One region of the Clostridium sp. TJA020 genome, then DNA from elsewhere that is predicted to be linked to it. Evidence: predicted binding sites of a transcription regulator. Region 1 holds the regulator's gene; the other holds the start of a gene.
The links. The regulator NrdR, encoded in region 1, represses ribonucleotide reductase genes. The targets are predictions, from matches to a motif close to CACNANATNTNGTG.
Positions count from the first base shown of each region.

Region 1 (15,836 bases):
TATCTAATAAAATTTCTCTCTTTAAAATTTTGCCTTTATTTCTTATTAATATTTCTAATAATTCAAATTCTTTTAATGTCATATCTATCTTTTTATTATTTATAGTTACTTCATGTCTTTCAAAATCTATTTTTAATCTTCCATTATCATAAATATCTTCTTTTTTATTTGATTCTAAAGGAGCACTTCTTCTTAAAACAGCCTTAACTCTTGCCAAAAGTTCCCTTATAGAAAATGGTTTTGTTATATAATCATCAGCTCCAAGTTCTAAGCCTAATATTTTATCTAGTTCTTCTCCTTTTGCAGTAAGCATTATTATAGAAATATTACATGTATCATTATTTCTTTTTATTTCTTTACATACATCAAATCCATCCATTCCAGGTAACATTAAATCTAATAATATTAAATGAGGCTTTTCATTTTTAGCGATATTAAGTGCATCTAATCCATTATTTGCCCAAATAACTTGATATCCCGCATTTTCTATATTGAATTTTAAAAGTTCTAATATATGTTCTTCATCATCTACAATTAATATTTTTTCTTTTGACAACTTAATCACCTCTATTTTAATATTACAAATGTAAATAGTCTTCCGTAAGATCCATCAGATTTCCTATATGAATGTAATTTTATATCTTTTTCACAATAAGTACAAAGAGGTATACTTTTTATATTTTCATCGTTAACCCCACAATCTTTTGCATCTTTTTCTATACAAGCTTCTAAGTTTAAATTTCTTCCATCAAATAATATATCTTTATCTATATCTTTCTCTTCTATAAATCTTTCTTTTAAATCTTCTGATATTTCATAACAGCATTTTCTTATATGAGGGCCTATATAAACTGTAGTATTTTTATGGTTAACGCCATAAACTTCAGTCATTTTATCTAAACAAACTTTTGTTATAGACTTAATAGTTCCTTTCCATCCACTGTGGACTGCACCTATAACTCCGTACTCCTCATTTACAATAATTACAGGTACACAATCAGCAGTAAATACTCCAATTAAGACATTTTTTAAATTTGTAATTATACCATCACCGCTATTTTCATTAAAATTTTCTTCACCATTATAAATTAAAACTTCATCTGAATGAATTTGATTTAAATATACTATTTTATCTACATTGAAATCTTTCTTTAAATTATTTAATGTATCTATTCCTTCTAAAGTATTTCTATTAAAACTTTTATTTTTTTCAGCAGTTGAAAATACAACTGAACTTTTTTCATTATCAATAACTAAAAAATCATCTTTTTTACAAATATTATCTAAATTTAAATTTTTCATTTTTCCCCTCCAACTCTTTTAATATTATTTTAACATTTACTAAATTTATTATCTATTTAATAATATATTTTTTACCTATCTTTAACGTAAAAAAGCATACTAATTCTATTTTAGAACTAATATGCCAATTCCTTATCTCATTAATCTATTTATTTCTTCCATAAAGGTATTAATATCTTTAAACTGCCTATAAACAGAAGCAAATCTAACATAAGACACTTCATCTATCTTTTTTAGCCTTTCCATAACCATTTCTCCTATGTAATTTGATTGAACTTCTGTCATCATTTTATTTGATATAGTCTTTTCAATATCTTCTGCAATATCTTCTATTTGCTTGCGTGAAATAGGTCTTTTTTGACAGGCTATTATCAATCCGTTTACTATTTTTTCCTTATTAAAGTTTTCTCTAGTTAAATCTTTTTTTATAACTAAAATTGGAATATCCTCTACTTTTTCATAAGTTGTATATCTTTTATTGCAATTTAAACATTCTCTTCTTCTTCTAATTGTAGTATTATCATCTGTTGATCTTGAATCGACTACTTTACTTTCTTGAAAAGAACAAAAAGGGCATTTCATAGATAATTCCCACCTTTCTGTACAGTAATTGACTTATTCTATATCGTTATTATACATATTTTTCTCTTTTATGGCTAGATACTATCTGTAAATATTATCATCTCGCCCTAAAATATTTGAATTATCCATAGAAACTAATATCACATCTAACCCAATCTTCTCTATATTTTCCCATGGTATTTCTATTTCCTCTCCTTTCGAAAACCACCCTTTGTTTTCTCCTGGAATAATTAATGACTCAACTTTATCATTCTCACAATCTAATTTTATATCTACAATAAATCCTAATTTTCTTCCAGAATTTATATCTATAACTTCCATACTTTTCATAGAATTTATTGAATGTAAATTTTCCTCCATATATAACACCCCCATATGTTAAATTTATATTCATTATTTTATAAATTATTATATTTACATGAAAAAAGAACTCTCATAAGAGTTCTTTTTTAAACATACTTCCTCATGTGTTTAAGTGCTGTCTTTTCTAGTCTAGATACTTGAGCTTGAGATATTCCTATCTCATCTGCAACCTCCATTTGTGTTCTACCTTTAAAAAATCTAAGATTTAATATTAATTTCTCTCTATCAGTTAACTTTTTCATTGCCTCATTTATGGATATATTTTCAAGCCAACTATCATCAGTATTTTTAGAGTCGCTAATTTGATCCATAACATATATAGCATCTCCACCATCATGATAAATAGGTTCAAATAAAGAAACTGGATCTTGTATTGCATCTAATGCAAAAACAACTTCTTCTCTTGGAATTTCAAGTTCTTTAGCAATTTGAGAAACATTTGGCTCTCTATTGTTATCTTTTACAAGTCTATCTCTAACTAATAGTGCCTTATATGCTATATCTCTTAATGACCTGCTAACTCTTATTGAATTGTTATCTCTTAGATATCTTCTTATTTCACCAATTATCATAGGTACAGCATAAGTTGAAAACTTAACATTTTGAGATAAATCAAAATTATCTATAGCTTTCATAAGCCCTATACATCCAACTTGAAATAAATCATCAACATTTTCGCCTCTATTATTAAACCTTTGAATAACACTTAATACAAGTCTTAAATTACCTTTTATAAAAGTTTCTCTAGCACTATTATCACCAGACTGCATTTTTAATAAAAGTTCTCTTTTTTCCTTTTCTTTAAGTATAGGAAGTTTTGCAGTGTTTACTCCACATATCTCTACTTTATTAATGATCAAAGTCATCAACTCCTTTGGAAGTAATTTCATCACAGTAGAAAGTATTTCCGTAAGGAGTAACTTTTATACTAAAGACAACCTAAACCATTTTACTTATTTCTTTTTTTAATCTACTTATTATCTTTTTTTCTAATCTTGATATATATGATTGTGATATTCCAAGTATATCAGCTACCTCTTTTTGTGTTTTTTCGTTATTACCATTTAAACCAAATCTTAATCTAACAATTTCTTTTTCTCTCTCATTTAAATTTTTAAGAGCAATAAACAATAACTGCTTATCTACTTCATCTTCTATTAAATTATATACAATATCATTATCAGTTCCTAATATATCAGATAATAATAATTCATTTCCATCCCAATCTATATTAAGAGGTTCATAAAATGAAATTTCAGCTTTTATTTTATTATTTCTTCTTAAATACATAAGTATTTCATTTTCAATACATCTTGATGCATAAGTTGCAAGCTTTATTTTTTTATCTGGTTTAAATGTATTTACTGCTTTTATTAATCCTATAGTTCCAACTGAAATTAAATCTTCTACATATACTCCTGTATTTTCGAACTTTCTTGCTATATATACAACTAATCTTAAATTTCTTTCTATTAATATACTTCTTATTCCTTCATCTCCATCACTTAATTTATTAACTAAATCTTCTTCTTCTTCTTTGCTAAGAGGTGGTGGTAATGCATCATTTCCTCCAACATAATGAAGTTTTTTTCTACACAAACCTAATTTCTCAAATATCCTATTTAATAAAAGTTTTATATTAACCATATTCTCCTCCTTGATATTAATAATAATTTATATTACTCCCCTTGGTATCAATGCATTAAAATCATTTTCTCTACTTAAATTATCTTTGCATGGACATAATATAGCATCTACAACCTTAAATGTTTGTCCACTTTTTTTAAGTTTCATATTGTCTACTCTAAACCCTTTTAAAACTCCATCATATCCTATAGCACTATAAGGAATATGATATAAACCATAATTTTCTAAATTTATTTCATTTAAATAAACTTCTTCTACCAATATACATGGTAAATTTGTTATAGGCTCTCTAAGTTCATTTCCAGAATCTAAAAAACCTTTTATTTTTAAATTTTTATTTTCAACAGAAAATTCAACATCATAATAAAAATTATTAATAATATTTTTTTCTCTTATATATGTTGTTATTCTCTCTAATGTTATACATAATATAGATAAACTTAAAATCAAATATTTTATTTTAAAATTATTTATCATAATACCATTTTTTATAGAATACTCATTAGTCATAATTGCAATTTTAAAACAAATTCCACTTAACACACAGGATGATACTATAAATACAATCCCACTTTTTAAAGACTTTATAAACCTCTTATTATTAAGAGGTATGTAAGCTATAACTATTGCTACAATAATTTGAATTATATTATTTGATAAAAAACTTATTTCTTCTATAACCATTGTTAATGTATATAAAGAACCTAAAATAGCTGATAGTAAACACATCTTAAAAGAATATTTTTCCCTAATAATTTTATAAGTAGTTAATAACAAAAATAAATTTACCAAAAAATTTTCAATAAGTAGTATATCTATATATATATTCACTTACATTCCCCCTTAATAAAATTATATAACTATATATTTCAAAATTTTGTCAATTTAATTGATATAAACATAACTTTTTAAATCATTTTTTTTACATTTGATTACATAAAATATTATATTAAAATAATTTTTAACTTTTTATTTTTCATAAATCACAAATTTAAAATAAAAAAAGAGAGATTTTAAAAAAATCTCTCCTTATTATTATTTATTTATTTTGTTATCATCTATAGAAACATGTGCTTGACTCTCTGGTAAACTTTCTTTCTTTTTTTGCACTATAGATAAATTTGTTTTAAAAGACATTTTTGTTTCTGTAAACTTTGGTTTATCATAAATAAAGTCATTGTTACCTGTATATAAATATTTCATTTCTTCCATTTGTTGCCCTATTTCTTGTGCATACCATGGTGTAGTTGCATATTGATGCCACATTAATGATTCATTAGGTGAATATCTCATTTTATATAAAGTATTTTGTTTATATTTTGAGCTATTAACATAATTACTTGATACAAAATTAGCAGCACCTTCTATTGCTTTATCAACACTTGTCCATCCATGATTATAAGCATATGTTGTTCCAAGTATTAAAGCTCTATTTGGAAATGCTTTAGAATTATCATATGCACCTATTCCAAATAAATTATATACGGTTACAGGTTTTTGCAACTTTATCATTTTATAACCAATTAATTCACCTTTACTATTTTTTATTTCATGATTAGTATCTGCTATCTCTGTTATCTTAACTCCTTTTGCTAAAGTGCTCTTTCCATACCCTGTTTCATGTATTGATTGGGCTGCAAAATATAATGGATCTATATTAAATTTTTTTGCTGAATTTACAAATGCACTAGCATGGCCAATTAAAACTCCCGCATTATGTGCTTTAAAATAATCATTTAAACCATTAACGCTAATATTTCTATATTCATCTAATCTTAAATATTGTAATTGATTAGTAGCTTTTGCTGGATTTATATACTTTTCATAAAAATTATAATCATATGATGAGTTTCTTGATTTTTGTAATTTTATATATGAATCCATTGACATATTATAATTAGTATATATAACATTTTTTTCATTTGGCTTTTCATTTTGTATATCATCTTTTGAAACTTCTTTTATATATTCTTTTGAAGAGTATCCAGTTACGCTTGAATCTTTGATTTTATAAAATCCATTTTCTTCTCCTAGTATTTCAACTATTTCTCCGTTTCTTAAGTTTCCTATTATTTTTGATGAAGTACTAGGTTTTTCTCTAATCCTTAATTCACTATTTACCTTAACTTTCCCATATCTCTCTTTTAATTCTGGTTTACTTTCAGGCTTAACTTCAGGTTTTGCTTCAGGTTTATTATCCGGTTTAATTTCTGGTTTACTATTAGAATTATTTTTTGGATAAAATTTAACATACTCTTCATGAATATATCCACTTATACTACCTTTTTTTATTTTATACCACTTTCCATCTTTTCCATTAACATCAAAGTTTTCTCCAGGTAGTAAATATCCTACAACACCATATTGTGTTCCTGGTCCTTTTCTTACTCTTAAATTACTTGTAACATTTATAACTTTTCCTGTTCCTTCATATTTATTAACACTAGAATTATTACTACTATTATTGTTGTTACTATTATGATTGCTACTATTACTATTATTGCTATTACTACTACTATTATTACTTGTTACTTTTACATAATCTTCATGAACATATCCATGTCCATTTTTATATTTTATTTTGTACCATTTCCCTGACTTTTCTATTATGTCAAGTTTACTTCCATTTTTTAAGTAACCTATTGTTTCTGAACTTGTTGATGCACTTTTTCTTACCCTTAATTCACTTGTAATATTTACTACTACCCCTTGCTTTGTAACGCTTTCTGTTGGTTTATTATTCTGATTGCTATTACTACTATTGCTATTACTACTATTGCTGTTACTACTACTATTATTACTTGTTACTTTTACATAATCTTCATGGACATATCCATATCCATTTTTATATTTTATTTTATACCATTTCCCTGACTTTTCTATTATGTCAAGTTTGCTTCCATTTTTTAAGTAACCTATTGTTTCTGAACTTGTTGATGCACCTTTTCTTACCCTTAATTCACTTGTAATATTTACTACTACCCCTTGCTTAGTTACTTTATCTACCTTATTACTTTTATTATCATCATTTAAAGTTACTTTGGCATAATCCTTGTGAATATATCCTTCATTTTTTCCAGCTTTAATTTTATACCATGATCCATCCTTAGCTAAAACATCAAAAGCTTGTCCTTCTTTAAGATATCCTATTATCTCACTATTTATACTAGCTTTTTTTCTTATTCTAAGATTAGTTTCTACATTTATAACTTTACCCTTTCCTATTATATGTTCTGAAACAATAGAAGATTTATTTACAGTTGCAAAAGTCTTCTCATTGTTTAATGCCAATGAAGTTGTCGTTGTTGCCGCTAATAAAAACAACATAGTTGATATCTTTTTTTTATTCATAACAATCTCTCCATATAAAATATTTTTTTACATTTTTTATCTCATTATTTTTAATTTTAACATAATTTTCTTATACATAAAACATTTTTGACTTTTAAATCACTCACTTTTTTACCTTTTTGTAACCTTTTCTAAAAAATAAAGCTTTAGATATAAATATCTAAAGCTTTTAAAACCAATTTAATAATATTTTTAAATTTTAATTTGATCTTCTTGGTCTTCTTAAAAATGTTGGTATTGATAAATCTTCTTCAGTATAAGTTATAGTTGAACTTACTGTTTCCTCTGAAGAAGTTGCTGCAACTTCTTCTTTTGGTTCTACAACAGTTTCTTCAACTTGTTTGCTTATTTGTTTTTTCACTTCAACTTTAGGTGTTTCTTTTGGAAGTGCACCTATTCCATCTTCTTCAAACCCTGTTGCTATAACAGTAATTCTTATTTCATCTTGAAGAGTTTCATCAATAACAGCACCAAATATTATGTTTGCATCAGCATCAGCAGCTTCTCTTACTACATCTGCAGCTTCATAAACTTCTAATGCTCCAAGATCTGCTCCACCTGTAAAGTTAAGTATAACTCCAGTTGCACCTTCTATTGAAGTTTCAAGTAATGGTGAAGCTATAGCCTCTTTAACAGCATCAGATGCTCTATTATCGCCTTTTCCATGACCAACACCCATATGTGCTAATCCTTTATCTAACATAACAGCTTTTATATCAGCAAAGTCTGCATTAACTACTCCAGGAATAGTTATAAGGTCTGATATCGCTTGCACACCTTGTCTTAAAACATCATCAGCTAATCTAAATGAATCTAAAAGTGTTGTCTTTTTATCTGCCATAAATAATAATCTTTCATTAGGGATTATTACTAATGTATCAACTTTTTCTTTTAACTTTGCAATACCCATTTCAGCATGTCTCATTCTTCTCTTTCCTTCAAATGGGAAAGGTTTAGTTACAACACCTACTGTAAGAATTTCTAATGATTTAGCAATTTCAGCAACAACTGGTGCAGCACCTGTTCCTGTTCCACCGCCCATTCCAGCAGTAATAAATACCATATTAGCACCTTTAATAGCTGCTGTAATTTCTTCTCTACTTTCTTCTGCTGCTTTTTGTCCAATTTCAGGGTTAGCTCCTGCTCCTAATCCCTTAGTAAGCTTTTCACCTATTTGTATTTTTTGATTTGCATGTGATAGCATAAGGGCTTGTTTATCTGTATTGATAGCTATAAATTCTACATTCTTTAATCCTTCAACTATCATTCTATTAACAGCGTTACTTCCTCCGCCTCCACAGCCTATGACTTTTATATTAGTTAATTCTTGCATATCAACTTCAAAATCTAACAAAACAATTCCTCCTTTAGAAAATATCCTCTAGTAAACTTCTTATTTTTCCTATAATGCCAGTATTCTTTTTTTTCTTATCGTCGTGACCTAAATCTTCTATTTCATAATTAGCGTTAACATCAATATCACTTATTTCCTCAAATTTTAAAGTATTACCTTTAACATCTTTTGTAAAATCTTCACATATTAATTCTACCCTATCATGCACCTCTTTAACAATAGCTAAAGAAGTAATATTTGAAAGATTTTGCATATTAAAATCACTTTTTGTAATTATATTAACTTTGTAATCTATCATTTCACTTACTAACGCTTTTATATTTTCAAAATTGGTTAAAGAATCACTACATAAAATTATACTACATAAATCGTTATAATGACTAGTATTTTTTAATTCATTATTTACATAATTAAGAATTTCTTCAATTCTTGCCTCACACACTTTAAAATATAATTCCTTATGAATACTTTTACCATCTATAAGTATTTCTTTTTGTAAATCATCATTTAAAATACTTACATAATTATTGCTATATTCACACTTAACTAATTCAGCCTCTTTATTTGTTAAACCTGCACATATTGAAAGATCACTTGTAATATTATTTCCACCTAATGGAATAGAAATAAGTTCCTTTATAACTCCATCTTTAAATATACCAATTTCAGTTAATCCAGCTCCACTATCTACTATGGCCTTTTCGCCTAATTCTTCCTTAAATAAAAATATATTTCTTAATGAATTTATATTAGAAATAAATCCCTTAATATTATACCTTGTATCTATGCATAAAGTTTTATATTTATTTAATGTATCTCTATTACATAAAAAAACAGTAACGTTAACATATATATCTCCTAATACATCTTTAGGAATTTCTAATTTTACATCATCACCTATTTTATAATAATTTATTGATGCATCACATATTCTCTCATCTTCACTTAACTCTATGCTTTCTTGTAAGTTTAATATTGATTCTTTTAAATTCTTCAAAAAATTATTATGAGTATTTGTTACTTTTATTTCATATTCTTTTAACTTTAAATCTGAAGATGGTAACCCTATGTAAATATCATAAATCTTTTCATTAATTTCTTCCTCTAATTTATATAAAACTTCAAGAAAACTTTCTTTACATGCTTTACTATCAACTATCTTTCCTCTATCAATCCCTTTAGAGTAAACACAAGAACTTCCTAATATTTCAACTTCTTCACCTAGTCTTGATATACCACTTGATGCAGAAATTTTTTGTGTTCCTATATCTACCGCTGTCACTAAAAATTCTTGCATTTTTCTTACATTACCTCCTCATTATATCTTACATTTATATATTCAACATATATTTTTAAATTCCTCTTTATTTTATTTACTTATTAAATTATTAATATTTAAAAATAATAAAATAAAAATATGACCATTGTAAATGGTCATATTTAAAATTTCATCATTCTATTAATCATCTCTTTATCTAAAGCATATGTAATTGCAACTTCTTTATCTATAATTCCTAAATTAATAAGATCTACTAAATACATATCCATTGTTTTCATACCGAATTTACTACCTGTTTGTATAACAGATTGTATTTGATGTGTTTTACCTTCTCTTATTTGATTTTGAATTGCAGGATTTATTATCATAGTTTCAAATGCAGCCACTCTATTGTTATTATCTATAGTTTCAATTAATTGTTGTGATATTACTCCTTGTAAAACCGAAGCTAACTGAACTCTAATTTGTTGCTGTTGATATGGAGGAAAAACATCTATAATTCTATCTATTGTTTGAGTAGCTCCAATAGTGTGCAATGTAGAAAGAACCAAATGACCTGTTTCTGCAGCTGTAATTGCAATAGAAATAGTTTCTAAATCTCTCATTTCACCAATAAGTATAACATCTGGATCTTCTCTTAATGCTGCTCTAAGTGCATTTTTATAACTCTTACTATCTCTTCCAATTTCTCTTTGATTTATTATACTCTTTTTATGCTTATGAATATATTCTATCGGATCCTCTAATGTTATTATATTTTCACTTCTAGTTGAATTTATTTCATTTATCATTGCAGCTAAAGTTGTACTTTTTCCACTACCAGTTGGTCCAGTTACTAAAATAAGTCCTCTTCTTTTAGCTACTAATTCTTTAATTATATTAGGATGATTTAACTCTTCTAGTGTAGGAACATCTAAAGTTATACTTCTTATAGCTATAGCATCACTTTCTAATTGTCTAAATACATTAACTCTAAAACGTCCTACTCCTTCTAGGGAATAAGAACTATCTATTTCTCCATTTTCAATATATTTTTCAAACTTATTTCCTAATAATTCTTTTGAGAAACTTCTCAAATCATCTTTGCTTAGTTTTTCTTCACTAACAGATTTTAATTTTCCGTTTATTCTAAGCATAGGTGCTAAATCAGCTGTTAAATGTAAATCTGAAGCTTTACATTCAATAGTTTTTTCTAAAAGTTCTTTTAAAGTATACATTTTTGTCCTCCGAATTTTTAATTTGTTTTTTATAATATATAAAATATTGATAGACTTATGTTATTTTCCCATATAAAACTTTTTGTAATTTTTTTAAGGCTTTTTTTTCTATTCTTGAAACATAGGACCTAGATATATTAAGCTTTGCCGCTATTTCTCTTTGAGTTTTACTTTTTCCATCTTTAAGTCCATACCTCATAACTATTATATCATGTTCTCTTTCTGTAAGTATTTCCTCCATTTTTTTATATAATGCTGTAACTTGAAGATTACTCTCAACTTTTTCTATTACAGAATCTTTATCGCTACTTAATACATCAATCAAACATATTTCATTTCCCTCTTTATCTATTCCTATAGGGTCTTGTAAATAAACTTCTCCTTTTTGCTTTTTATTATTTCTAAAAAGCATAAGTATCTCATTTTCAATACATCTTGATGCATAAGTTGCAAGTCTTGTTCCTTTATCTACGTCAAATGAGTCAATCGCTTTTATTAGTCCTACAGTTCCTATTGATATAAGTTCATCTACATCTTTATTTGGAAATGAATATTTTTTTACTATATGAGCTACTAATCTTAAGTTTCTTTCAATTAAAACACTTTTCGCCCCTTTATCCCCCTCTTTTAATCTTCTTAAATATTTTTCCTCTTCTTTTTCATTAAGAGGTGTTGGGAAAGTGTTATTATTAGATACATAACCACTTAAAAATATTGTATTACATAAAAGCTCGATAAAATTTGATATTACTAACACTTTCTTCCTCCTTATAGTGCTTACTAATATCATATGACTTTTCTTCTTAAAACTTGCTATTATAAAAAATATATTTTTTATTTTTTACCAAGTTCTAAAACAATATCTTTAAATATGGGTGCAGCAGTGTTTCCTCCTCCTACACTTTCTTCTTCAATTAAATCAGGTAAAAATACTATCATAGTATACTCCACATTATTTATTGTAAAATATCCTGCAAACCATCCATGTGTGGTTCCTCTACCACTTGATGATGATCCTGTTTTTCCTCCAATATCAAATCCTTCAATATAAGCATTCTTTCCTGTTCCATTTAATACAACTTCCTTCATATCATTTTTCACTAATTTACTTGTTGTTTCAGTAAATATTCTTTCTTTAGTTGTATTGTATTTCTTTATATTTTTATCATCATTATCTAATATACTATCAACTATATAAGGTTTTATATAAACACCGTCATTTACTATAGTGTTTATAGCTCCAAGCATTTGAATAGGAGATACATTCATTGCTTGACCTATTGATATAAGAGCTATTTTATTATTATTTTTAGGATCATCATTTAATGGTTTTATTCCTGAAGTTTCATTTTTATTTTCACCTTGAAAATTCAAAACTTTTTCAAACAATCCAACTCTTTCACTATATTGCATTAACTTATCATAACCAACTTTTCTTCCTATTGCCCCAAATACGTCATTACATGACTTTACTAAGCCTTCTTTTATAGTTAATGTTCCATGAACCTTTCCATTACACATCTTACCATTACATGAAACAGTATTATATGGAGTTATAAACCCCTCTTCTAATGCAGATGCATAAGTTATTACTTTATATATCGAACCTGGTTCATATCCAGCACCTTCAATTCCTAAATTTATATTTGCTTGACTCTCATCTTTTTGAACCATAGCTTTTATTTTTCCTGTATTGCTTTCAATTAATGTAACACCAACATTTTTATAATCTAAATATTCTTCTTTTAATAGAACTTTTCTTATATCTTCTTCTATTTCTTTATCTACAGTTAATTTCACATTTCTATTTTCCTTATTTAAATTCAGTTCATTTATTGAGTAAGTATTTTTTTCATCTAAATAAAAGTTCTTTTTAGGAACAACATTATTTTTTATATTATTAAAAATTTCTTCATTTAAAGATCCCTTTACAAAATTATCTTCATATATATTTGAAAACATGGAACTTACAGACCAAGCTTCTTTCATATCTATTTCATCACTTACAAATGTATATACACCTTTTAAATTATTTAGCTTATTTATTTTATTATATGTTTCTTCCGATATTTCATAATATAACTTTCCCTGACTTCTCATAACATCTGTATAATTAAATTCTTCATTTTCTGCTTTCATTATAAAGTTAAGAGCCATTAAATCTTCTAAAGTTTCTCCATAATTATTCAAACTAAATGGTCTTGAATCAATAACTAAAACATATTTCTTCTTATAGCTCATTAAATCTTTTCCATTTGTATCTAAAAGCATATATTTACTATTACTTATATTTTCTGTTTGATGATTTTTATAATTTGATTCAACTCTTTCTGTGGGATGAATAGTTAAAAAATATAATCTAACTGAAAGAATAGTAAATACACATATAATAAAACCTAATATCCAATTATATCTTCTTGTATTCTTTTTTTTCATAAAAAGGAAACACCTCCTCCTAGCTAATTCTTGACTAAGAAAAGGTGTTTTATTCAACCTAGTTTAATATATCTTTAATTTTTGAAACTAAGATATCTATTGCTACCTTATTGTGTCCACCTTCTGGAACAATTATATCAGCATATCTCTTAGTTGGTTCAGTAAATTGCATATGCATTGGTCTCACTACTGAAAGATATTGTTCAACAACTGAATCTACAGTTCTTCCTCTTTCATTTATATCTCTTACAAGTCTTCTTAAAATTCTTATATCAGCATCTGTATCAACATAAACTTTAATATCTAATAAATCTCTAATTCTTTCATCTTCAAGTACTAATATACCTTCAACTATTATTATGTCTCTTGGTTTTACTAAATTAGTGTCTTTTGCTCTATTATGTAATGTAAAATCATAGATTGGTTTTTCAATTTCTTTACCTGCTATTAAATCCTTTAAATGTTCTACTAATAAGTCATTATCAAAAGCTCTTGGATGATCATAATTAGTCTTTGTTCTTTCTTCCATGCTTAAATGACTTTGATCTTTATAATAAGCATCTTGTTGTATCATTGCGATACATTCTTCATTAAAGCTATTAAATATTTCATCAGCTATTGTACTTTTTCCTGATCCTGTTCCACCAGTAATTCCAATAAGTATAGGTTTTTTCATTAAATTACCTCCTAGTTGTTAACAATCTCTAAAGATTCTTTTTGTTTAATTAGCATATCATTTACTTTTAATGGAGTATCAACTTTCATTTTAAAAATCATATGTGCTCTATTTGCAACATCTGTTTCAGTATTTTTTTCAACATCATACATTGATCCCATTTCTATTGAAAAATTAGATGTATAAGGTCTTAAAATATCAACTTTATCTCCCTTAAACACTCTATTTTTTTGTATTATTGTAGCAATTTTAGTTTCTTCATCATATTCTTTTACCATTCCAACTATATCATAATCTCTTATATATGATGAATCATCATAATTTTGTTCTCCAGTTTTTCCAAAGTAGAATCCTGTATGATAAGGTCTATGACTAACCTTTAATAATATATCCATCCACTCTTGCTTAAATTCATAGTTTTCTGGATCTTCAAAGTAGCTATCTACAGCTTCTCTATAAGCTTTAACAACTGATGCTACATAGAATTCACTCTTCATTCTACCTTCAATCTTAAATGAATATATTCCACTTTGAACTAATTCAGGTATATGTTTTATCATACATAAATCTTTTGAATTCATTATGTAAGTTCCTTTATCATCTTCTACAACTGGGAAATAAACACCTGGTCTTGTTTCTTCTACAAGATGATATTTATATCTACAAACATTAGCGCATGTTCCTTTATTAGAATCTCTTCCTAATAAATAATTTGATATTAAACATCTTCCTGAATATGCTATACACATTGAACCATGTACAAAAGCTTCTAAATCACAACCTTCTGGTAAGTTATCTCTAAATCCGTATATTTCATTGAAAGACATTTCTCTAGCAAGAACTATTCTTTTAACTCCTAAGTCATACCAAAATTTAGCTGCTCTCCAGTTAACTGTATTAGCTTGTGTACTTAAATGTATTTCAAAATCAGGAGCTACTTCTCTAGCAATTGCAATTATTCCAGGATCTGAAACTATAATAGCATCTACACCTAAGCTTTCAAGTCCTTTTATGTAATCTTCAACACCTGTTAAATCAAAGTTACGAGGGAAAACATTCATAGTTACATAAAGTTTTCTTCCTCTATCATGACAGTATTTAACACCTTCTGCAATTTCTTCATTTGTGAAGTTACCTGCAAAAGCTCTTAAATTCAATCTATTTCCACCTATATAAACAGCATCAGCTCCAAAATCTACTGCGATTTTTAATTTTTCAAGATTTCCAGCTGGTGCTAAAATTTCTGGCTTTCTCATTTAAAAATTACCTCCTCTTTGTTATAGCAATTCCATCGCTCATTGGAATTACAGATGTAATTAAATTTTCATCTTCAGAAACCATCTCTAAATATGTTCTCATTCTTTTAACTATAGTTATTTTTCTTCTTTTAACTAAGTCTTGAGATGCAACCATTCCTCTAAATAAAACATTATCGGCTATAATTATACCATCTTTTTTTAAAAGTCTTAAGCAATGAGGTAAGAAATGATTGTAATGGCCTTTTCCTGCATCCATAAATATTAAATCAAATTCTTCATCTAATTCTTCTAATATTTGAAGACAATCCCCTTCTTTTATAGTGATTTTATCTTCCAAATTATATTTTTTTATATTTTGCTTTGCAAGATC
Region 1 covers NZ_JBZEFC010000001.1:90,277-106,112, reverse strand. The annotation lists gene AC4FQ1_RS00550 (response regulator) at 1-556, opposite strand, end outside; gene pgeF (peptidoglycan editing factor PgeF) at 568-1,302, opposite strand; gene nrdR (transcriptional regulator NrdR) at 1,435-1,884, opposite strand; gene AC4FQ1_RS00535 (YlmC/YmxH family sporulation protein) at 1,966-2,244, opposite strand; gene sigG (RNA polymerase sporulation sigma factor SigG) at 2,334-3,107, opposite strand; gene sigE (RNA polymerase sporulation sigma factor SigE) at 3,187-3,894, opposite strand; gene AC4FQ1_RS00520 (sigma-E processing peptidase SpoIIGA) at 3,922-4,725, opposite strand; gene AC4FQ1_RS00515 (SH3 domain-containing protein) at 4,930-7,245, opposite strand; gene ftsZ (cell division protein FtsZ) at 7,445-8,599, opposite strand; gene AC4FQ1_RS00505 (cell division FtsA domain-containing protein) at 8,613-9,896, opposite strand; gene AC4FQ1_RS00500 (type IV pilus twitching motility protein PilT) at 10,040-11,095, opposite strand; gene sigK (RNA polymerase sporulation sigma factor SigK) at 11,151-11,852, opposite strand; gene AC4FQ1_RS00490 (penicillin-binding transpeptidase domain-containing protein) at 11,930-13,531, opposite strand; gene udk (uridine kinase) at 13,590-14,207, opposite strand; gene AC4FQ1_RS00480 (peptidase U32 family protein) at 14,219-15,463, opposite strand; gene AC4FQ1_RS00475 (O-methyltransferase) at 15,471-15,836, opposite strand, start outside.

Region 2 (15,836 bases), on a different contig from region 1:
TGTTTATTTAAATAGTTCATCAGAATGTAATCAATGGGGAAGAAAATATGGAGTAGATGTTTATATAGTATCTTATCCGGGTGAATAGTTTGATTTTAAAGAGATAACAGATTAGTTATCTCTTATTTTTTTGTATATAATAGTTATGTATTATTATTTGACATGATGTATATATATATGTAAATTATTTATATATGAGTGCTAAGAATAAATGATTAGCGAAAGGAAGTAAAGCTTGTGGATAAGAAAATTATAAAAGAAGTTATAGTAGTTGAAGGTAGAGATGATATAGATGCAGTAAAGAAAGCTGTAGATGCTGAACTTATTGCTGTTGGTGGATTCGGAATAAATAAAAGGGTTATAGATAGAATAAAAGAAGCTCAAAAAAGAAAGGGAGTTATAGTTTTAACTGATCCAGATTTTGCTGGAGAGAAGATACGTAACATAATTGCAAAGAGAGTAAAAGGAATAAAGCATGCATATATAGCTCAAGAGGATGGATTAAAAGATGGAGATATAGGTGTAGAAAACGCATGTCCAGATGTTATAATAAGAGCCTTAGAAGGTGCAAAGGTTACGCTAGAAGAAAAGCATAATGAATATGGTATGGAGGATATGTTTTATTTTAAACTTGCAGCTGATGAAAAGGCTAAGGATAGAAGAATGGCTTTAGGTAAAGAACTTGGAATAGGATATGGAAATGCTAAACAAATGCTATCTAGACTAAACAATTACGGAATAGACAAAGAAGAATTTGCAAAGGCTATGCAAAAAGTAGAAAAAGAAATAGGAGAAATTTAATATGGAAATAAAAGATTATAAAACTCAAGAACTTGTAAAAAAGTACAATTTTAAATTTTCGAAGAGCTTAGGACAAAACTTTCTTATAGATGACTCAGTTCTTACTGATATAGTTCAAGGCGCTGATGTTAATGATGAAGATTTAGTAATAGAAATAGGACCAGGGGTTGGAACTTTAACTGCTCAGCTTTTAAATAAAGCTAAAAAAGTTGTTTCAATAGAATTAGATAATGATTTAATTCCTATATTACAAGAAGAACTTGGAAGTCATCCAAATTTTTCATTAGTACATAAGGATGCTTTAAAGGTAGATTTCAATGAAATAATTGGAAATGAAAAAAGTGTAAAATTAGTTGCAAATCTTCCTTATTATGTAACTACTCCGATAATAGTAAATCTTTTAAAAGAAAAATATAATTTTAAAAGTTTAACTATAATGATACAAAAAGAAGTTGCAGAGAGAATAAATGCAGAACCAAACTGTAAAGAATATGGTTCATTATCATTATTAGTACAATATTACTGTAATACAAAAATAATAAGAAAAGTATCACCAAGTTCATTTATACCAAGACCTAAGGTTGATTCAATAGTAATAAGGTTAGATAGATTAGATAGTCCAAGAGTTGAAGTTAAAGATGAAAAACTTATGTTTGACATTATAAGAAATTCTTTTAATATGAGAAGAAAAACTTTATGGAACGGAGTAAAAAATATAGGTATAGATAAAGAAAAGCTACAAAAGGCATTTGATGATGCTGGAATAGATCCAAAGAGAAGAGGAGAAACTTTATCTTTAGAAGAATTTGCAAAGCTTAGTGATGAAATTTACAAATATAAGTAAATTTCGATTATCATAATAGGTACCTTACTGCATATACTATATTGAATAAATGTATGCGGAGGTAATGGGGAAATTGGCACATAGTAAATTATATAGAAATTTTATAATTCTACAAGAAGATGAAAGAAGTAAGAGTTCTTCAGATAAGGCACTGTCAGGATATGCAAAAATAGAATCAAAAGGGGATAAGTGCAAAATAACATTTTACACACAAAACTTAAAAAAAGAAGATGATTATACTATAGTACTTATTTGTTATAAAAAAGATTTAAAGCAAATAGTGGATATTGGTAAACTAAAGGTTAGTGATTCTGGAAAAGGTGAGGCGTGTATAGAATATAATTCTGATAATATAGCAGGATTAAATATGCATTATGATAAAATATCAGGAGCTGGTATATGTAAAAAGAAATCAGATGGATTAGATTTTACTATGTATGGATTTATGAGCGGAGAAAAGTTAGATGACAACTGGAAGAAATGCAAAGTAGTAAAATGTGATTATGATGGACTTAAACCTAAATCAAGAGAGTATATAAAAAGAGAGGTTATTGAACCAGAAGTTGAAGAAAAGCATACTGATATAAAAGAGAACTTAGATATAAATCAAAATAAAGAAGAAGTTGTTAAAGAAGAAGTAGAAAATATTAAAGCTGAACATAAAAACAATGAGGAAGAATTAACAAATAAGTTTGAAGATTATGAAAGAAGTATAGAGATAGAAAATGTAGATCCTTATGATTTTAAATTAAGAGGTGGCATTGGAGATTTCTTTGAAAACTTAGTTAAAGGTTTTGAGGAAGTTAAAGATGGATTCAAAGAATTAACTTATACTAAATGGTATAAGATACCTGTACATGATATAGAGGATATGTGTGATTCAAAAGATTATAATAAATATTCTATTTTATATTATCCTATGATTAATTATTATCCATATATCAGAAAATACGGTTATTTTATGATGGGATATAAATGTGATAAAAAAGGAAACTTAAAGTACTTAGTTTATGCTGTGCCAGGTAAAAAAGATAAGGATGAGCAACCTTATGGAGGAAAATCAGGATTTATTACATGGTGTAAGAGAAAAAGTAATGATGAATATGGCTTTTGGTTAATGTTCTATGATTATAAAAATTCAACAATTGTAGTTCCAGCTAAGTAATAAATTTGTAATATACAATAATTTGCAAGTAATATTTGAAAGTATTATAATTTAGATATAATTAGGAGAAGCTTAAGCTTCTCCTAATTAGTTATATAGGGTGTTTAGGAGGGAATATGAGACAAGTACTTTTTGAAATTTTAAATTTTAAGGTTTATAGTTATGGGTTTATGATTGCTATAGGTGTAATATTAGCATCAACATTTTTTATAAGAAAAGCAAAAAGGTATGGATATGATGAAGATAAGTTATTAAATTTAATAATTGTAACAGTTATATCAGGTATATTAGGAGGAAAGTTATTATTTATAATTACTGAATTTAAGGACATAATAAATAATCCGTCAATTCTATTTAATTTTGGTAATGGATTTGTAATATATGGAGCTATAATATGTGGTGCACTAGGACTATATTTATATTGTAGAAAAAATAGATTTGATTCTATACAATTATTAGATTTTGTTGTTCCTTTTGTTGCTTTAGCACAGGGGTTTGGAAGAATAGGATGTTTTTTGGCTGGATGTTGCTATGGAAGAGAAACAACACTTCCAATTGGAGTAGTGTTTCCAAGTGGGTCTTTAGCACCTAGTGGAATACCTTTAATACCAACTCAATTATTTAGTTCCGTATTTGATTTTTTATTAGCAGGTTTTTTGATATGGTATAGCAGAAAAGAAAGAATCAAAGGTAGGATACTTGCTGTATATATTATAATTTATAGTATTGGAAGATTTTTTATAGAATTTTTTAGAAATGATCCAAGAGGAAATATATTAATGTTTTCAACATCGCAATTTATAGCTATATTTACTCTTGTATTAGGAGTTATAATTTACAATTTAGATAAATTTAAAAGGAGAGAAAATAAGTGAATAGACGGGTAATATCAAAATTAGCAATGCTTTGCATTATGGTTGTTATTGGAACAACTATGGTTGGATGTACACCTGTAAATAATGTTTTAGTAAAGCTTGGATTTAGAAACAATGATTTTGATTATATGAAGACTAATAAGGTTGATGAAATAGTCATAGAGAATAGTCGTGATACTGGTTTTAGATTTGAAGTTACGGATCCGAAGGCAATAGAGGAAATATACAAAACATTATCAGCAGGAAACCCAGAGCCGGAAAAAAGTTCATTAGATCCTGATTACATATTTGAGATTCATACAGGAGACAAAGTTAAAAAGTATTATTATGTAGTAGGTGTTAATGAAAGTAGGAGAGGAAACTTTTATGATTCAAATAATGCCTATAAGGTACCAAGAGATTTGGATCAGACAATAATTAATAATTTATCATTTATAAGAAGACCTAGAGATTTTAATTCAATATATTATGGTACAATAATGAAAGTAATGGAAATGAATAAAGGTGCATTAGGTGATGGTAATCACAAAGTTGGAATTAATATACTAAGTGATTTAGATTGTGTTAAATATTTATTTTCAACAGATTTACAAAAATTCCAAAAGGATTTACAAAAAGTAATACCGGGGGCTGAAATAATAAATAATAACAACCAAAATGACTTTAATGTAGTTGTAACTGTTCAAAACATGGGATATAGCACAGATGTGTTTAGAACATTAATAACTGTAGATAATAAGATTGATAAGACTTACCAAAAATATTATGTTGTAGGACATTATGAATTTAAAAAATGGGAAATTACAGTCGGAAGCGATGGTAAAAAGCCTGATAATTGGAGTCAAACAAATAAATAAGGGAGGATTTACATATGAATAATGCTCAAAAAGCTACAATGAATCCATTTGGTAAAAAGCCAAAGTATGGAAAAATAAAAAATGTAATAGGGATAATAAGTGGAAAAGGTGGAGTAGGAAAATCTACTGTAACAGGAATAACCGCAACTATGCTTAGAAAAAAAGGTTATAAAGTTGGAGTCTTAGATGCAGATATAACAGGACCATCAATGCCAAGATTTTTTGGTATAAATAATGAAAGAGCGCAAATAATATCATTAGATGAACAAAATATAAAGTTCATTCCAGCTACAACTAAGAGTGGAATAAAGGTTATGTCAATGAATCTTTTAACAGAAGTTGAAGATGATCCTGTTATATGGAGAGGTCCTGTAATAACTGGAGTTTTAAATCAAATGTATTTTGATACAGAGTGGGGAGAGTTAGATTATCTTCTAATTGATATGCCACCTGGAACAGGAGATATAGCGCTTACAGTTATGAAGGAGTTCAATGTTAAGGAACTAATAATAGTTTCTACACCACAGGATATGGTATCAATGATTGTTAAAAAGGTTGTAAAAATGGCTGAGAAAGTAGGCACACCTATTAAGGGTGTAGTTGAAAATATGGCTTATATAACTTGTGATAGCTGTGACAAAAAGCTAAGAGTATTTAGTAAAAAGTCAGCAGAAGAGCATGCAGAATACCTTGGTTTACCACTTTTAGGGGAACTTCCAATAAATCTAGAACTTACAGAAGCTCTAGAAGAAGGAAGAGCTGAGGAGTATGTATTAGATAATGCTCTATATTCATTAATATTTGAAGGCTTATATTAATACATACTCTCTATGTATGAGAGGAGTAATTTAATATGAAAGCTAATGTTGATAAGGATACTTGTATTGGATGTGGATTATGTCCATCAATATGTCCAGAAGTATTTGATATGGATGATGACGGAAAGGCTGTTGCAATTTCACCTGACGTTCCACAAGAAAATGAAGATGGAGCTAAAGAAGCAGCGGAAAATTGTCCAGTAAATGCAATTAGTGTAGAGTAATAAAAATAGCAAGCTTATATAAGCTTGCTATTTTTATTAAAAGAAGTCATTCATAAGAGGATTTATTATATAATTAGAAAAGTTATGATTACTTGGTGAAGATGAGTTATCAAAAGATACAGATATATAATCTCCAATAGATGCACCAGCTATTTCGCATAAAGGGCGTGAAATCAAGGTGCCATTTTCTAATTCTATAAATGCCTCTAAATTATTTATATCTAATATTTTACCTCGCATAACACTACCTCCTTTTTATTATTAGTGTTAGCGTATTTATTAATATATATACAAAAAGGATACTAAGTTAATAGTATCCTTAATAAATATCATTATATACAATTTTGAACACATCTAATGCTTCTTCAATTTTAGATTTAAGCAAAGATTTTTTTCTTAAGTATTCTTTCTTTCCTTCATTTGTTAAAGAATATATTTTTCTGAATTTCTTTTTAGGATCATCCCATTTCCAAACTACAAGACCGTCTTTTTCTAATGCTTTTAGAATTGGATATATTCCACCTGTACTAGGAATCCATTTTCCTCGTGTACGCTCTCCAATTGAATGTGAGATATAACTACCTGTGGCTGGTGTAGAATTCAATATATGAAGAACATAAATGGATAATAAACCTTTTGTAAAAACTTGACCCACAGCATCTTTTTCTTTTTTTACTTTTTTAAGTTCCATCATATTTCTTTTATATTCTTCATAGAGTCTTTTTTCCTCAGCCTTTATATCCATTGAGTCAGAAAAATTTAAATTACTCATAATTATACCTCTTGGACTACAACTCCTAGTAAACCAGGACCAGTATGAACTCCAAGAGAAGGTCCTATTGTAGCTGGCGCGATAGATTCTATATTATCAAGTTTTGAGATAGCATCATATAAAGCATTAAATTCTTCATCAGATGAACCACCACATAGAACCCAAACTTTGCTTTTACCCTTTTCAAGGTGTTCTTTTGCTATTTTTACTAATTTGTTCATAGATTGCTTTCTACCACGAACTTTAGCAAATGTATAATAAACACCTTCATCATTAACTGATATTATAGGTTTTAAATTTAAGATTTCTCCGATAGTACCTGCTACTTTTCCTATTCTTCCACCTTTTTTTAAGTATTCTAATGTGTTTATAGTAAAGTATCCATGAGTTTTCTTACGAAGTTTTGGAAGTTCCTCAATTATTTCTTCAAAAGTTTTACCTTCTTTAACTAATTGAGCGGCATTTAATACTAATGCACCTTCAGCCATACTAAGAATTTTAGTATCAAAAACATAAGATGTTAATTTAGGGTGATCTTCAAGTGCTAATCTTATAGCATTACCTGTACCTGAAAGCCCACTTGAGATTGTAACTGCAATTACATGAGTGTAACCTTCTTCTTCTAATTTATTAAGAATATTTTCTATTCTAGAAGCACTTGGTAAAGAAGTTGTAGGAATTTCTTTTTCTAATGATTCATAAACCTCTTTTGGACTTATATCTATTTTATCTTCAAATTCTCCATTAGAATATATTATTCTAAATGGTGCAAACTCTATGTTATTTTCTTTTAATTGTTCTGTAGTTAAATCTGATCCACTATCAGTTAAAATGGCAATTTTTTGCATATAAATACCTCCTATTAAAATGATTAAAGCAAGTAAACTTTATCACTACTGATAATATAAACTATATCATTACTGATATAGTTTAGCAATATAAAAGAAATTATTATTAAAATAATTTCTTTTATAAAAAAATTAGTAAGAAATAGAAGAATCTGAATCTACTATATTCCATATTGTATTACCAGGAGATAAGCTAATTTCATTACCTTCTATATCAAAAAGCATAGTATCACTTGTCTCTGAATCTTTAGACCATAATATATTTATAACTTTACCATTAGAAAATAAATAACCTTCACCATCATTAATTAAATTTATATTTAAATGAGAATTATCTGTTTGAAGAGTGATGTCGGCTTTTTGAACTATTATGTTATTGAATGTTAAGGGTTTATTAGTTATAGCATCAATTGCAATTTTACCATCCATATATTTAGTATAAGAACCATTTTCGAAAACATATTTAGTTTCATAAACGTTATTTGGTTTTACAGTTATATTTGAGCTTGTTTTTAAATTATCTTTATTAAAATAGCTAGAATCAAATTTTAAATAAGATTTTGCAGTTAAGTTATATTTCTTATCTTTTATGGCAGTTAATATTTTTTCACTTGATGTATAAAGATTATGTGGTGCTTTTCTAGAATTATCCCTATAATAATATTTTCCATTTTTCATTTCATTTAAACTCATTAAAGAATCATCATTTTCAACTTGTGATAAAGCTTCCTTTGAACCACCACAATGAGCAATAGGTAATGAATATTCTTTTGATAGTGTTAAAAAATAAGGGCGTATACTTCTTATAGGTCCTATTTTTTCTGAAGTTTTACTATGATATAAGGCAATAAATCTAGGAATTCCACCTTCTGCTGAGGTTTCATAGACAATATCTGCAAAGGAGAGTCCACTTTGAGGCCTTGAAGCTTTAGAATTTTCAACAACTGCCATATAAGGAACTTTATTTTGAGGATCTTCTGATGATTCTACACCTGTAAAGGGATAATAAAATTTTTTAGTTTGTTCTATATTATTTGAAGATGTAGTTTTTGATTCATCTAAAATTTCACTTTGATTATTTGATGAATTTTTTTGTTCTTCAACTTTACAAGACATTACAGAAGTAAATGTAAAAATTGTAAATAATGAAATTAATAAAAATTTTCTCATATTTATCTCCTTTTTTTATTTAATGATACTTAATATATATAATGTTTTATAGAAAATGATTACTTTAATTTAAAAAAATATTTTTCTTAATAAAAATAAAAAAATAAAATAAAAAAGAGAGATAATTAGACTTAATATAAGCAAAGAATAAGCAAGGATAAAATATCAAATAAATTTAAAATAAAAGCTGATTGCACTAGAATATCTTTTGAAGTATAATAAGACAGTACTAAAATTGGTACTATATATTGTGTTATGGGGGTCGTTTAGATGCTATATGTTGTAAAAAGGGACGGTAGAGAGGTTGAGTTCAATTCAGAGAAGATAGTTAATGCTATAAAGAAAGCAGCTGAAGATATAGGTGTAAACCTAAAAGCGAGCAAAACGTTAGATATCGTTCAAAAAGTTATTGAGTATATAGAGGTGTCTGGGGAAAATAGAATATCTGTAGAGCAAGTTCAAAATCTTGTTGAAAAAGCTTTAAAGAATTCAAACTTAGATAATGTTGTTATTGCATATCAAAATTATAGAAGAGAGAGAACTAAGGTTAGAGAAATAAAATCAGACCTTATGAGAGCTATAAGTAAAATAGGTGTTGAAACAGATAGAGATAATGCTAATGTTGGTAATAATTTTAGTTCTAAATTATTAAGAATAGCATCAGAATCAAATAAATGGCATAACTTAGCAAATATGCCAAAGTATTTATCAAAAGCACATGAAATTGGAGATCTTTATTATCATGACTTAGATAGTTATAACTTAACTACTAACTGTCTACACATTCCAACTAAAGAGATATTAGAGAATGGATTTAATACAGGATATGGAACTATAAATGCACCAAGAAGAATAGAAACGGCAGCAGAATTATCATGTATATTATTACAATCAACTCAAAATGATATGTTTGGTGGTCAATCACATCCTGACTTTGATAATGATATGTCTATATTTGTTAAACCAACTAGAGAAGAAATAATATCTGAGTTTAAAGAACTTGGATTACCTCAGGAAAAAATAGAGGAACTAGCAGAAAAAAAATTAAAAAATAGAATACATCAAGCAATGCAAGGGGTAGTTTATAATTTAAACACAATGCATTCAAGAGCTGGTTCACAAGTACCATTTAGTTCAATAAATATAGGAATACCAGAATCAAGAGATGCAGCTTTAATTTGTGAAATATTCTTATTAGAGTATGAAAAAGGTTTAGGAAAAGGTGAGCAACCAATATTCCCTAACATAATTTTTAGAGTTAAAGAAGGCGTAAATAGGGAATCAAATGATCCTTATTTCTATTTATATGAGTTAGCTTGTAGAGTTGCGGCTAAAAGAATGAATCCTACATTTATGAATATAGATGCAGATTTTAATAAAAAATATTATGATATGGGTATTACTCCAGCTACTATGGGATGTAGAACTTATCTTATGAGTAATGTAAATGGAGAGCCTGGTGTTAAGGGAAGAGGTAATATAGCTCCTACAACTATAAATTTACCTAGAATAGGAATACAAGCTCAAGGTAATATAGATAGATTCTTTAAAATATTTGATGAAAGATTAAATTTAGCTAAAGAATCATTACTTCATAGATATGAAGTATTAAAGCATTTAAAAGTTAAAGATTTACCTTTTGTAGCAGGTCAAAATTTAATGAAAGGTTCAGAAGGTTTATTACCAGATGATTCAATAGAACCAATATTAAAACAAGGAACTTGGGGAATTGGATTTATAGGTCTTGCAGAAACATTAACTGCATTAGTAGGAAAGCATCATGGTGAAGATGAAGATGCTAGACAACTTGGTATTAAAATTATTGAACATTTAAGATCATTCTGTGATAGAACAGCAGAAGAAACAAAACTTAACTGGAGTGCTTATGCAACACCAGCTGAAGGTTTATCAGGAAAATTCATTAAACAAGACCAAAAGGCGTTTGGAATTATTAAAGGTGTAACTGATAAAGAATATTATACAAATAGTTTCCATGTTCCAGTTAATTATGCAATATCTTTAAAGGATAAGATAGATATAGAAGCACCTTATCATAAACTATGTAATGGCGGACATATAAGTTATTTAGAAGTTGATGATTGTCCATCAGGTGAAACTATAATGTCTATATTAGATTATGCATATAAGAAAACTAATATAAGTTACCTAGGAATTAACTTCCATATAAGATATTGTAAAGATTGTGGAACATACTTACACAATCACGAGCAAAAATGTACTAATTGTGGAAGTGTAGATATACAAGGAATTTCTAGAGTAACAGGATACTTAAGTTTAGATGAAAGATTTGGACCTGGAAAGTATCATGAAAGACAGGATAGAGTTACTCATACAGGAACAGGGGTTAATCACTATCAAGATTGTTAATTAAAAATAGATTAAGGCTGCTACAATAGTAATTGTAGTAGCCTTTTTAGCAAATAATATTTAAGAAAGTATTATAAAGATATTAATAAAATTAATTAAGTAATAAATATTTTTGATTATATTGATAGTAATTATTGGAATGATATAATTAATAGATAAGAGGAGTGAACTTATGAGCAAAAATATAAGACTTGCAGGAATAGCTTATGAAAGCCTAGTAAATGGACCTGGAATACGAAGAGTTTTCTTTGCACAAGGATGTAGACATAATTGTGAAGGGTGTTTTAATCCTGATACTCATGATTTTAATGGTGGAGAAGAAAAAAACATGGATGAACTTATAGAAGATGTTTTAGAAAACCCTATGATTAAAGGAGTGACATTTAGTGGAGGCGATCCTTTAGAACAAGCTGATAAATTTGCATATATGGCAAAAAAGTTTAAAAATAATGGTTTAAATATTTGGTCATTTACTGGATATAAATTTGAACATATTTTAAATAAGATGAATGAAAAAAAAGAATTAAAAGATTTTATAACTAATATAGATGTTTTAGTAGATGGAAAATTTGATCAAAATAAAAAAGAGGATGGAATTAGATTTAGAGGATCAACTAATCAAAGAATAATAGATGTTCCTAAAAGTTTAGCTCAAGGTAAAATTATTTTATTAGAAGAATATATGAAATAATAAGAATATGGAGGGGTATTATATGAATATAACTGTAAGTAATGTTAAAGAGAACTTTGATGGAAGAATAATTCCTTTATTTGAAGGTAATTTAGACATTAAGGATAATAAGTTAAAAGAAATTTTATCTAATTTAAATAGTAAAGATAAGTTTAAAGGAAAATCTGGAGAAACTTACATATTAACAAACGAGAACAATGGAAATATTGAAGATACAATTTTAATAGGTCTTGGAAATGAAGAAGATATAAATTTAGAAACTATTAAAGAAAATATATCAAAAGCCTATAAAAAGATGAAAGAGCTTAAAAATGTATCTATAGCTTTTAATATGATTAATACAAATAAACTTGATGCTTTAGAAATTATAAAAGCTATTACATTATCATTAATGCTTTCAGATTATGAATTTATAAAATATAAAAAAGATAAAGAAAATAGAGAAGTGTCTGTATCAATTATTGGTGTTGAAGAAGCATTAATAAATGAAGCTAATGAATTTGTTAAAGAAGGAATAGATATAGCAGATGGAGTTAAAATAGCTAGAGAATTAGTAAATGAACCAGCAAATGAAATGTATCCAGAAACACTAGCTGATGCAGCAACTATACTTGGAAATAAATTTGGTTTTGAAGTTGAAGTTTTTGATAAAGAAAAAATTGAAGAATTTGGAATGGAAGCTTTTATGTCTGTTGCAAAAGGTTCAGCTAGAGAACCAAAGCTTATTGTTATGAGGTATTTTGGAGATAAACACAATAAAAAAGATATTTTAGGACTTGTTGGTAAAGGATTAACTTTTGATACAGGTGGATATTCATTAAAACCAACTAATGGAATGGAAACAATGAAATCAGATATGGGTGGAGCAGCTGCTGTAATAGGTGCTATATCAGTTATTGCAAAAAGAAATCTTGCTATGAATGTTATAGGAGCAGTAGCAGCTTGTGAAAATATGATATCAGGATGTGCGTATAGACCTGGAGATATTATAGGTAGTATGTCAGGAAAAACTATAGAAGTTTTAAATACAGATGCAGAAGGTAGATTAACTTTAGCTGACGCAGTTACTTATATAAGTAAAAAAGAAAAGGTTAATGAAGTTATAGAAATGTCAACTCTTACAGGTGCAGCACTTGTTGCTTTAGGAGAAACTACAACAGCTGCTATAACTAATGATAATGATTTATTTAAAGAATATAAAACAGTAACTGAATATACTGGAGAAAAGGTGTGGGAATTACCAACATTTAATGAATATAAGGAGCTTATAAAATCAGACATTGCTGATTTAAAAAATATTGGTGGCAGAAATGCTGGAACAATAACAGCTGGATTATTTGTTGAAGAATTTGTAGAAGAAGGTGTACCATTCTTACATTTAGATATAGCAGGAACAGCGTGGACAGATTCACCAAAGCCTTATAAAGCTAAAGGTGGTACAGGAGTTCCTGTAAACTCATTATATGAATTTGCAAAAGGTAGAGAAAATAAATAAAATAATAAAAAAAGGCCAGTATCTTTTAAAGATACTGGCTTATATCTATTTATAGCCCCTAAATTTTTTATTGCTTATTGCTTAAATTATTTTATAATTAGAAATCTGATTGACCAGTTGTTCTTGGGAATGGAATAACATCTCTGATATTTGACATACCAGTAATGTACATTATTAATCTTTCAAATCCAAGACCGAATCCAGCATGCTTAGTTTCTCCGTACTTTCTAAGCTCTAGATACCACCAGTAATCTTCTTCAGCTAAGTTAAGTTCAGCCATTCTATTTTTTAATATATCAAGTCTTTCTTCTCTTTGGCTACCTCCAATTATTTCTCCTATTCCAGGAACTAGAAGGTCCATAGCTGCAACTGTCTTATTATCATCGTTCATTCTCATATAGAATGCTTTAATATCTTTTGGATAATCAGTTACAAATGTAGGTCTTTTGAAATGTTCTTCTGTTAAATATCTTTCGTGTTCTGTTTGAAGGTCAATTCCCCATTCAACAGGATATTCGAATTTTTTACCACAGCTTTTAAGTATCTCTACTGCTTCAGTATAAGTAACTCTAGCAAAATCTGAGTTTGCAACGTGGTTTAATCTTTCAACTAATCCCTTATCAATAAATTTATTGAAGAATTCAATTTCTTCAGGACATTCTTTCATTACATATTTAATTACGTAAGTTAACATTTCTTCTGCAAGTTTCATATCATCTTCTAAGTCAGCAAATGATATCTCAGGTTCAACCATCCAGAATTCAGCAGCATGTCTTGCTGTATTTGAATTTTCAGCTCTAAATGTTGGTCCGAATGTATAAACATTTCTGAATGCTAAAGCAAATGTTTCAGCGTTTAACTGTCCTGAAACTGTAAGATTAGTTTCTTTTCCAAAGAAATCTTTGCTATAATCAACAACACCTTCTTCAGTTTTTGGAGTTTCATTTAAGTCAAGAGTAGTAACTCTAAACATTTCTCCAGCACCTTCACAATCACTTCCAGTAAGGATAGGAGTGTTTGTATAAACAAAGTCTCTTTCTTGGAAGAACTTATGTATTGCATAAGCAGCAACAGATCTTACTCTAAATACAGCTGAAAAAGCATTACTTCTTGGTCTTAAGTGAGCGATTGTTCTTAAGTATTCAAATGTATGTCTTTTCTTTTGAAGAGGATAGTCTGAATCTGACATACCTTCAATTACTATTTCCTTAGCTTGAATTTCAAATGGTTGTTTAGCATTTGGAGTTTCAACTAAAGTTCCGATTATTTTTAATGATGAGCTTATTGGAAGTTTTGAAACTTCTTTAAAGTTCTCTAATTTGTTATCAAATACTATTTGAATATTTTTAAAGAAAGAACCATCGTTAATTTCAATAAATCCAAAAGCGTTTGAAGCTCTTAAAGTTCTTATCCAACCTGATATAGTTACATCTTTACTTAAATATTCTGATGTATTTCTATAAAGGGATTTAACTAAAATATTTTTATCCATTTAAATTTTACCTCCTATAACTTGAAAATTAATTTATAAAATAAAAAAACCTTCCATCCCAAAATAATGGGACGAAAGGATACTATCGCGGTACCACCCAAATTGCTATAAAATATAGCCAACTTAAATTACAGGCACATTTTATGCCCTTCTAGAAGTTAACGGTCTAGATGTCCGTCTAAGTCTACTAACAATTTAAAATCAATTTGCTTTCGGTTAGAAACTCTGAGATGTTCTTCAATCATAGGCTTCGTATAAGGCTTACACCATCCCTTACTCGCTAATACTACATCCTAAGTCTACTCTTCTCTTCACAGTTTTTATAAAAAATATATTAAATTGATTTTACAATACTTTTCTAACAAATGCAACATACTTATCATATATTATCATATATTTATCAATAATTATATGAGGTTGTTTATGTTACTAGAAAAAATTATAAATAAAAAAAATAAAGATCTTAATGAATTAAAAGATATGTTATTTTACAGAAATGATGATGATAGGAAGCAAATTATAAGAAATATAAAGGTTATAACAGAGGATTTATTTTTATTATTAGAGGAAGAAAAAAATTTGAGAAATAATTTTGTTTTGAAAAGAAGAAGAGAATTTACTTTAGGTGAATTATCAAAATATAATGGAAAAAATAATAATTTAGCATATGTAGCTATAGATGGTACAGTATATGATGTAACTGGAGTTACAGGATTTAATGAAAATGGACATTTTGGAGTTAAAGCTGGAACAGATGTAACAGAAAGTTTTTATGAGTGTCATAAGGGAGATAAAAGTATATTAAGTAATCTTAGAATTATTGGAGTTTTAAAGCAATAAAAACATACCCCATAATTAATTGTATAATTAATTATGGGGATATATTATTCAGCTCCAGTTTCAAAAGATCTTATTAAAGATTCAGGAAACTTAAGCATAGTCATATCTTTTACTATTCTTTTAACTTCATAAGTAATTTCTTTAATTTCTGCCTTTATAGGTTTATTTTTTTCAACTTCTATTAGGCAATAAGTTGGATTTGGTCTTCCTATTTTTGGTTTTCCTATACTTCCATCATTTATAAAAAGTTTATTTCCAAATTTTTTTATTGAAGGTATGTGTGTATGAGCACATACTAGGGCATCTTCTTTTAGGTTTTCCATAATTGAAGCTGTATTATCATTACCTTCAAGTAAGTATTCATTTATTGCATTTGGACTTCCATGAAGGAATAATATTTTCTTATCTTCAAATTCCAAAGTTAAAGAGGTTGGAAGAGAGTTTAAATAAAATTTATTTGCTGCTCTAAGCTCGTCCACGGCCCATGGTAGTGAAAATGAATTAATAGAGTTTTCTCTTATATATGTATAACTTCCATCTACAACAGATGCATCGT
Region 2 covers NZ_JBZEFC010000005.1:42,962-58,797, reverse strand. The annotation lists gene AC4FQ1_RS09145 (resuscitation-promoting factor) at 1-88, shown strand, start outside; gene rnmV (ribonuclease M5) at 250-801, shown strand; gene rsmA (16S rRNA (adenine(1518)-N(6)/adenine(1519)-N(6))-dimethyltransferase RsmA) at 803-1,645, shown strand; gene AC4FQ1_RS09130 (DUF7922 domain-containing protein) at 1,719-2,810, shown strand; gene AC4FQ1_RS09125 (prolipoprotein diacylglyceryl transferase) at 2,927-3,685, shown strand; gene AC4FQ1_RS09120 (YhfM domain-containing protein) at 3,682-4,542, shown strand; partial or broken gene AC4FQ1_RS09115 (Mrp/NBP35 family ATP-binding protein) at 4,608-5,360, shown strand; gene AC4FQ1_RS09110 (ferredoxin) at 5,396-5,584, shown strand; gene AC4FQ1_RS09105 (hypothetical protein) at 5,621-5,824, opposite strand; gene AC4FQ1_RS09100 (PadR family transcriptional regulator) at 5,904-6,356, opposite strand; gene AC4FQ1_RS09095 (DegV family protein) at 6,359-7,204, opposite strand; gene AC4FQ1_RS09090 (DUF3048 domain-containing protein) at 7,337-8,374, opposite strand; gene AC4FQ1_RS09085 (anaerobic ribonucleoside triphosphate reductase) at 8,645-10,762, shown strand; gene nrdG (anaerobic ribonucleoside-triphosphate reductase activating protein) at 10,935-11,453, shown strand; gene AC4FQ1_RS09075 (leucyl aminopeptidase) at 11,476-12,948, shown strand; gene asnS (asparagine--tRNA ligase) at 13,046-14,440, opposite strand; T-box leader at 14,505-14,764, opposite strand; gene AC4FQ1_RS09065 (cytochrome b5 domain-containing protein) at 14,864-15,280, shown strand; gene AC4FQ1_RS09060 (metallophosphoesterase family protein) at 15,325-15,836, opposite strand, start outside.
Region 2: AC4FQ1_RS09085 (anaerobic ribonucleoside triphosphate reductase) is a predicted target of NrdR. The motif match lies at 8,614-8,627, and genes of this name have one in related genera.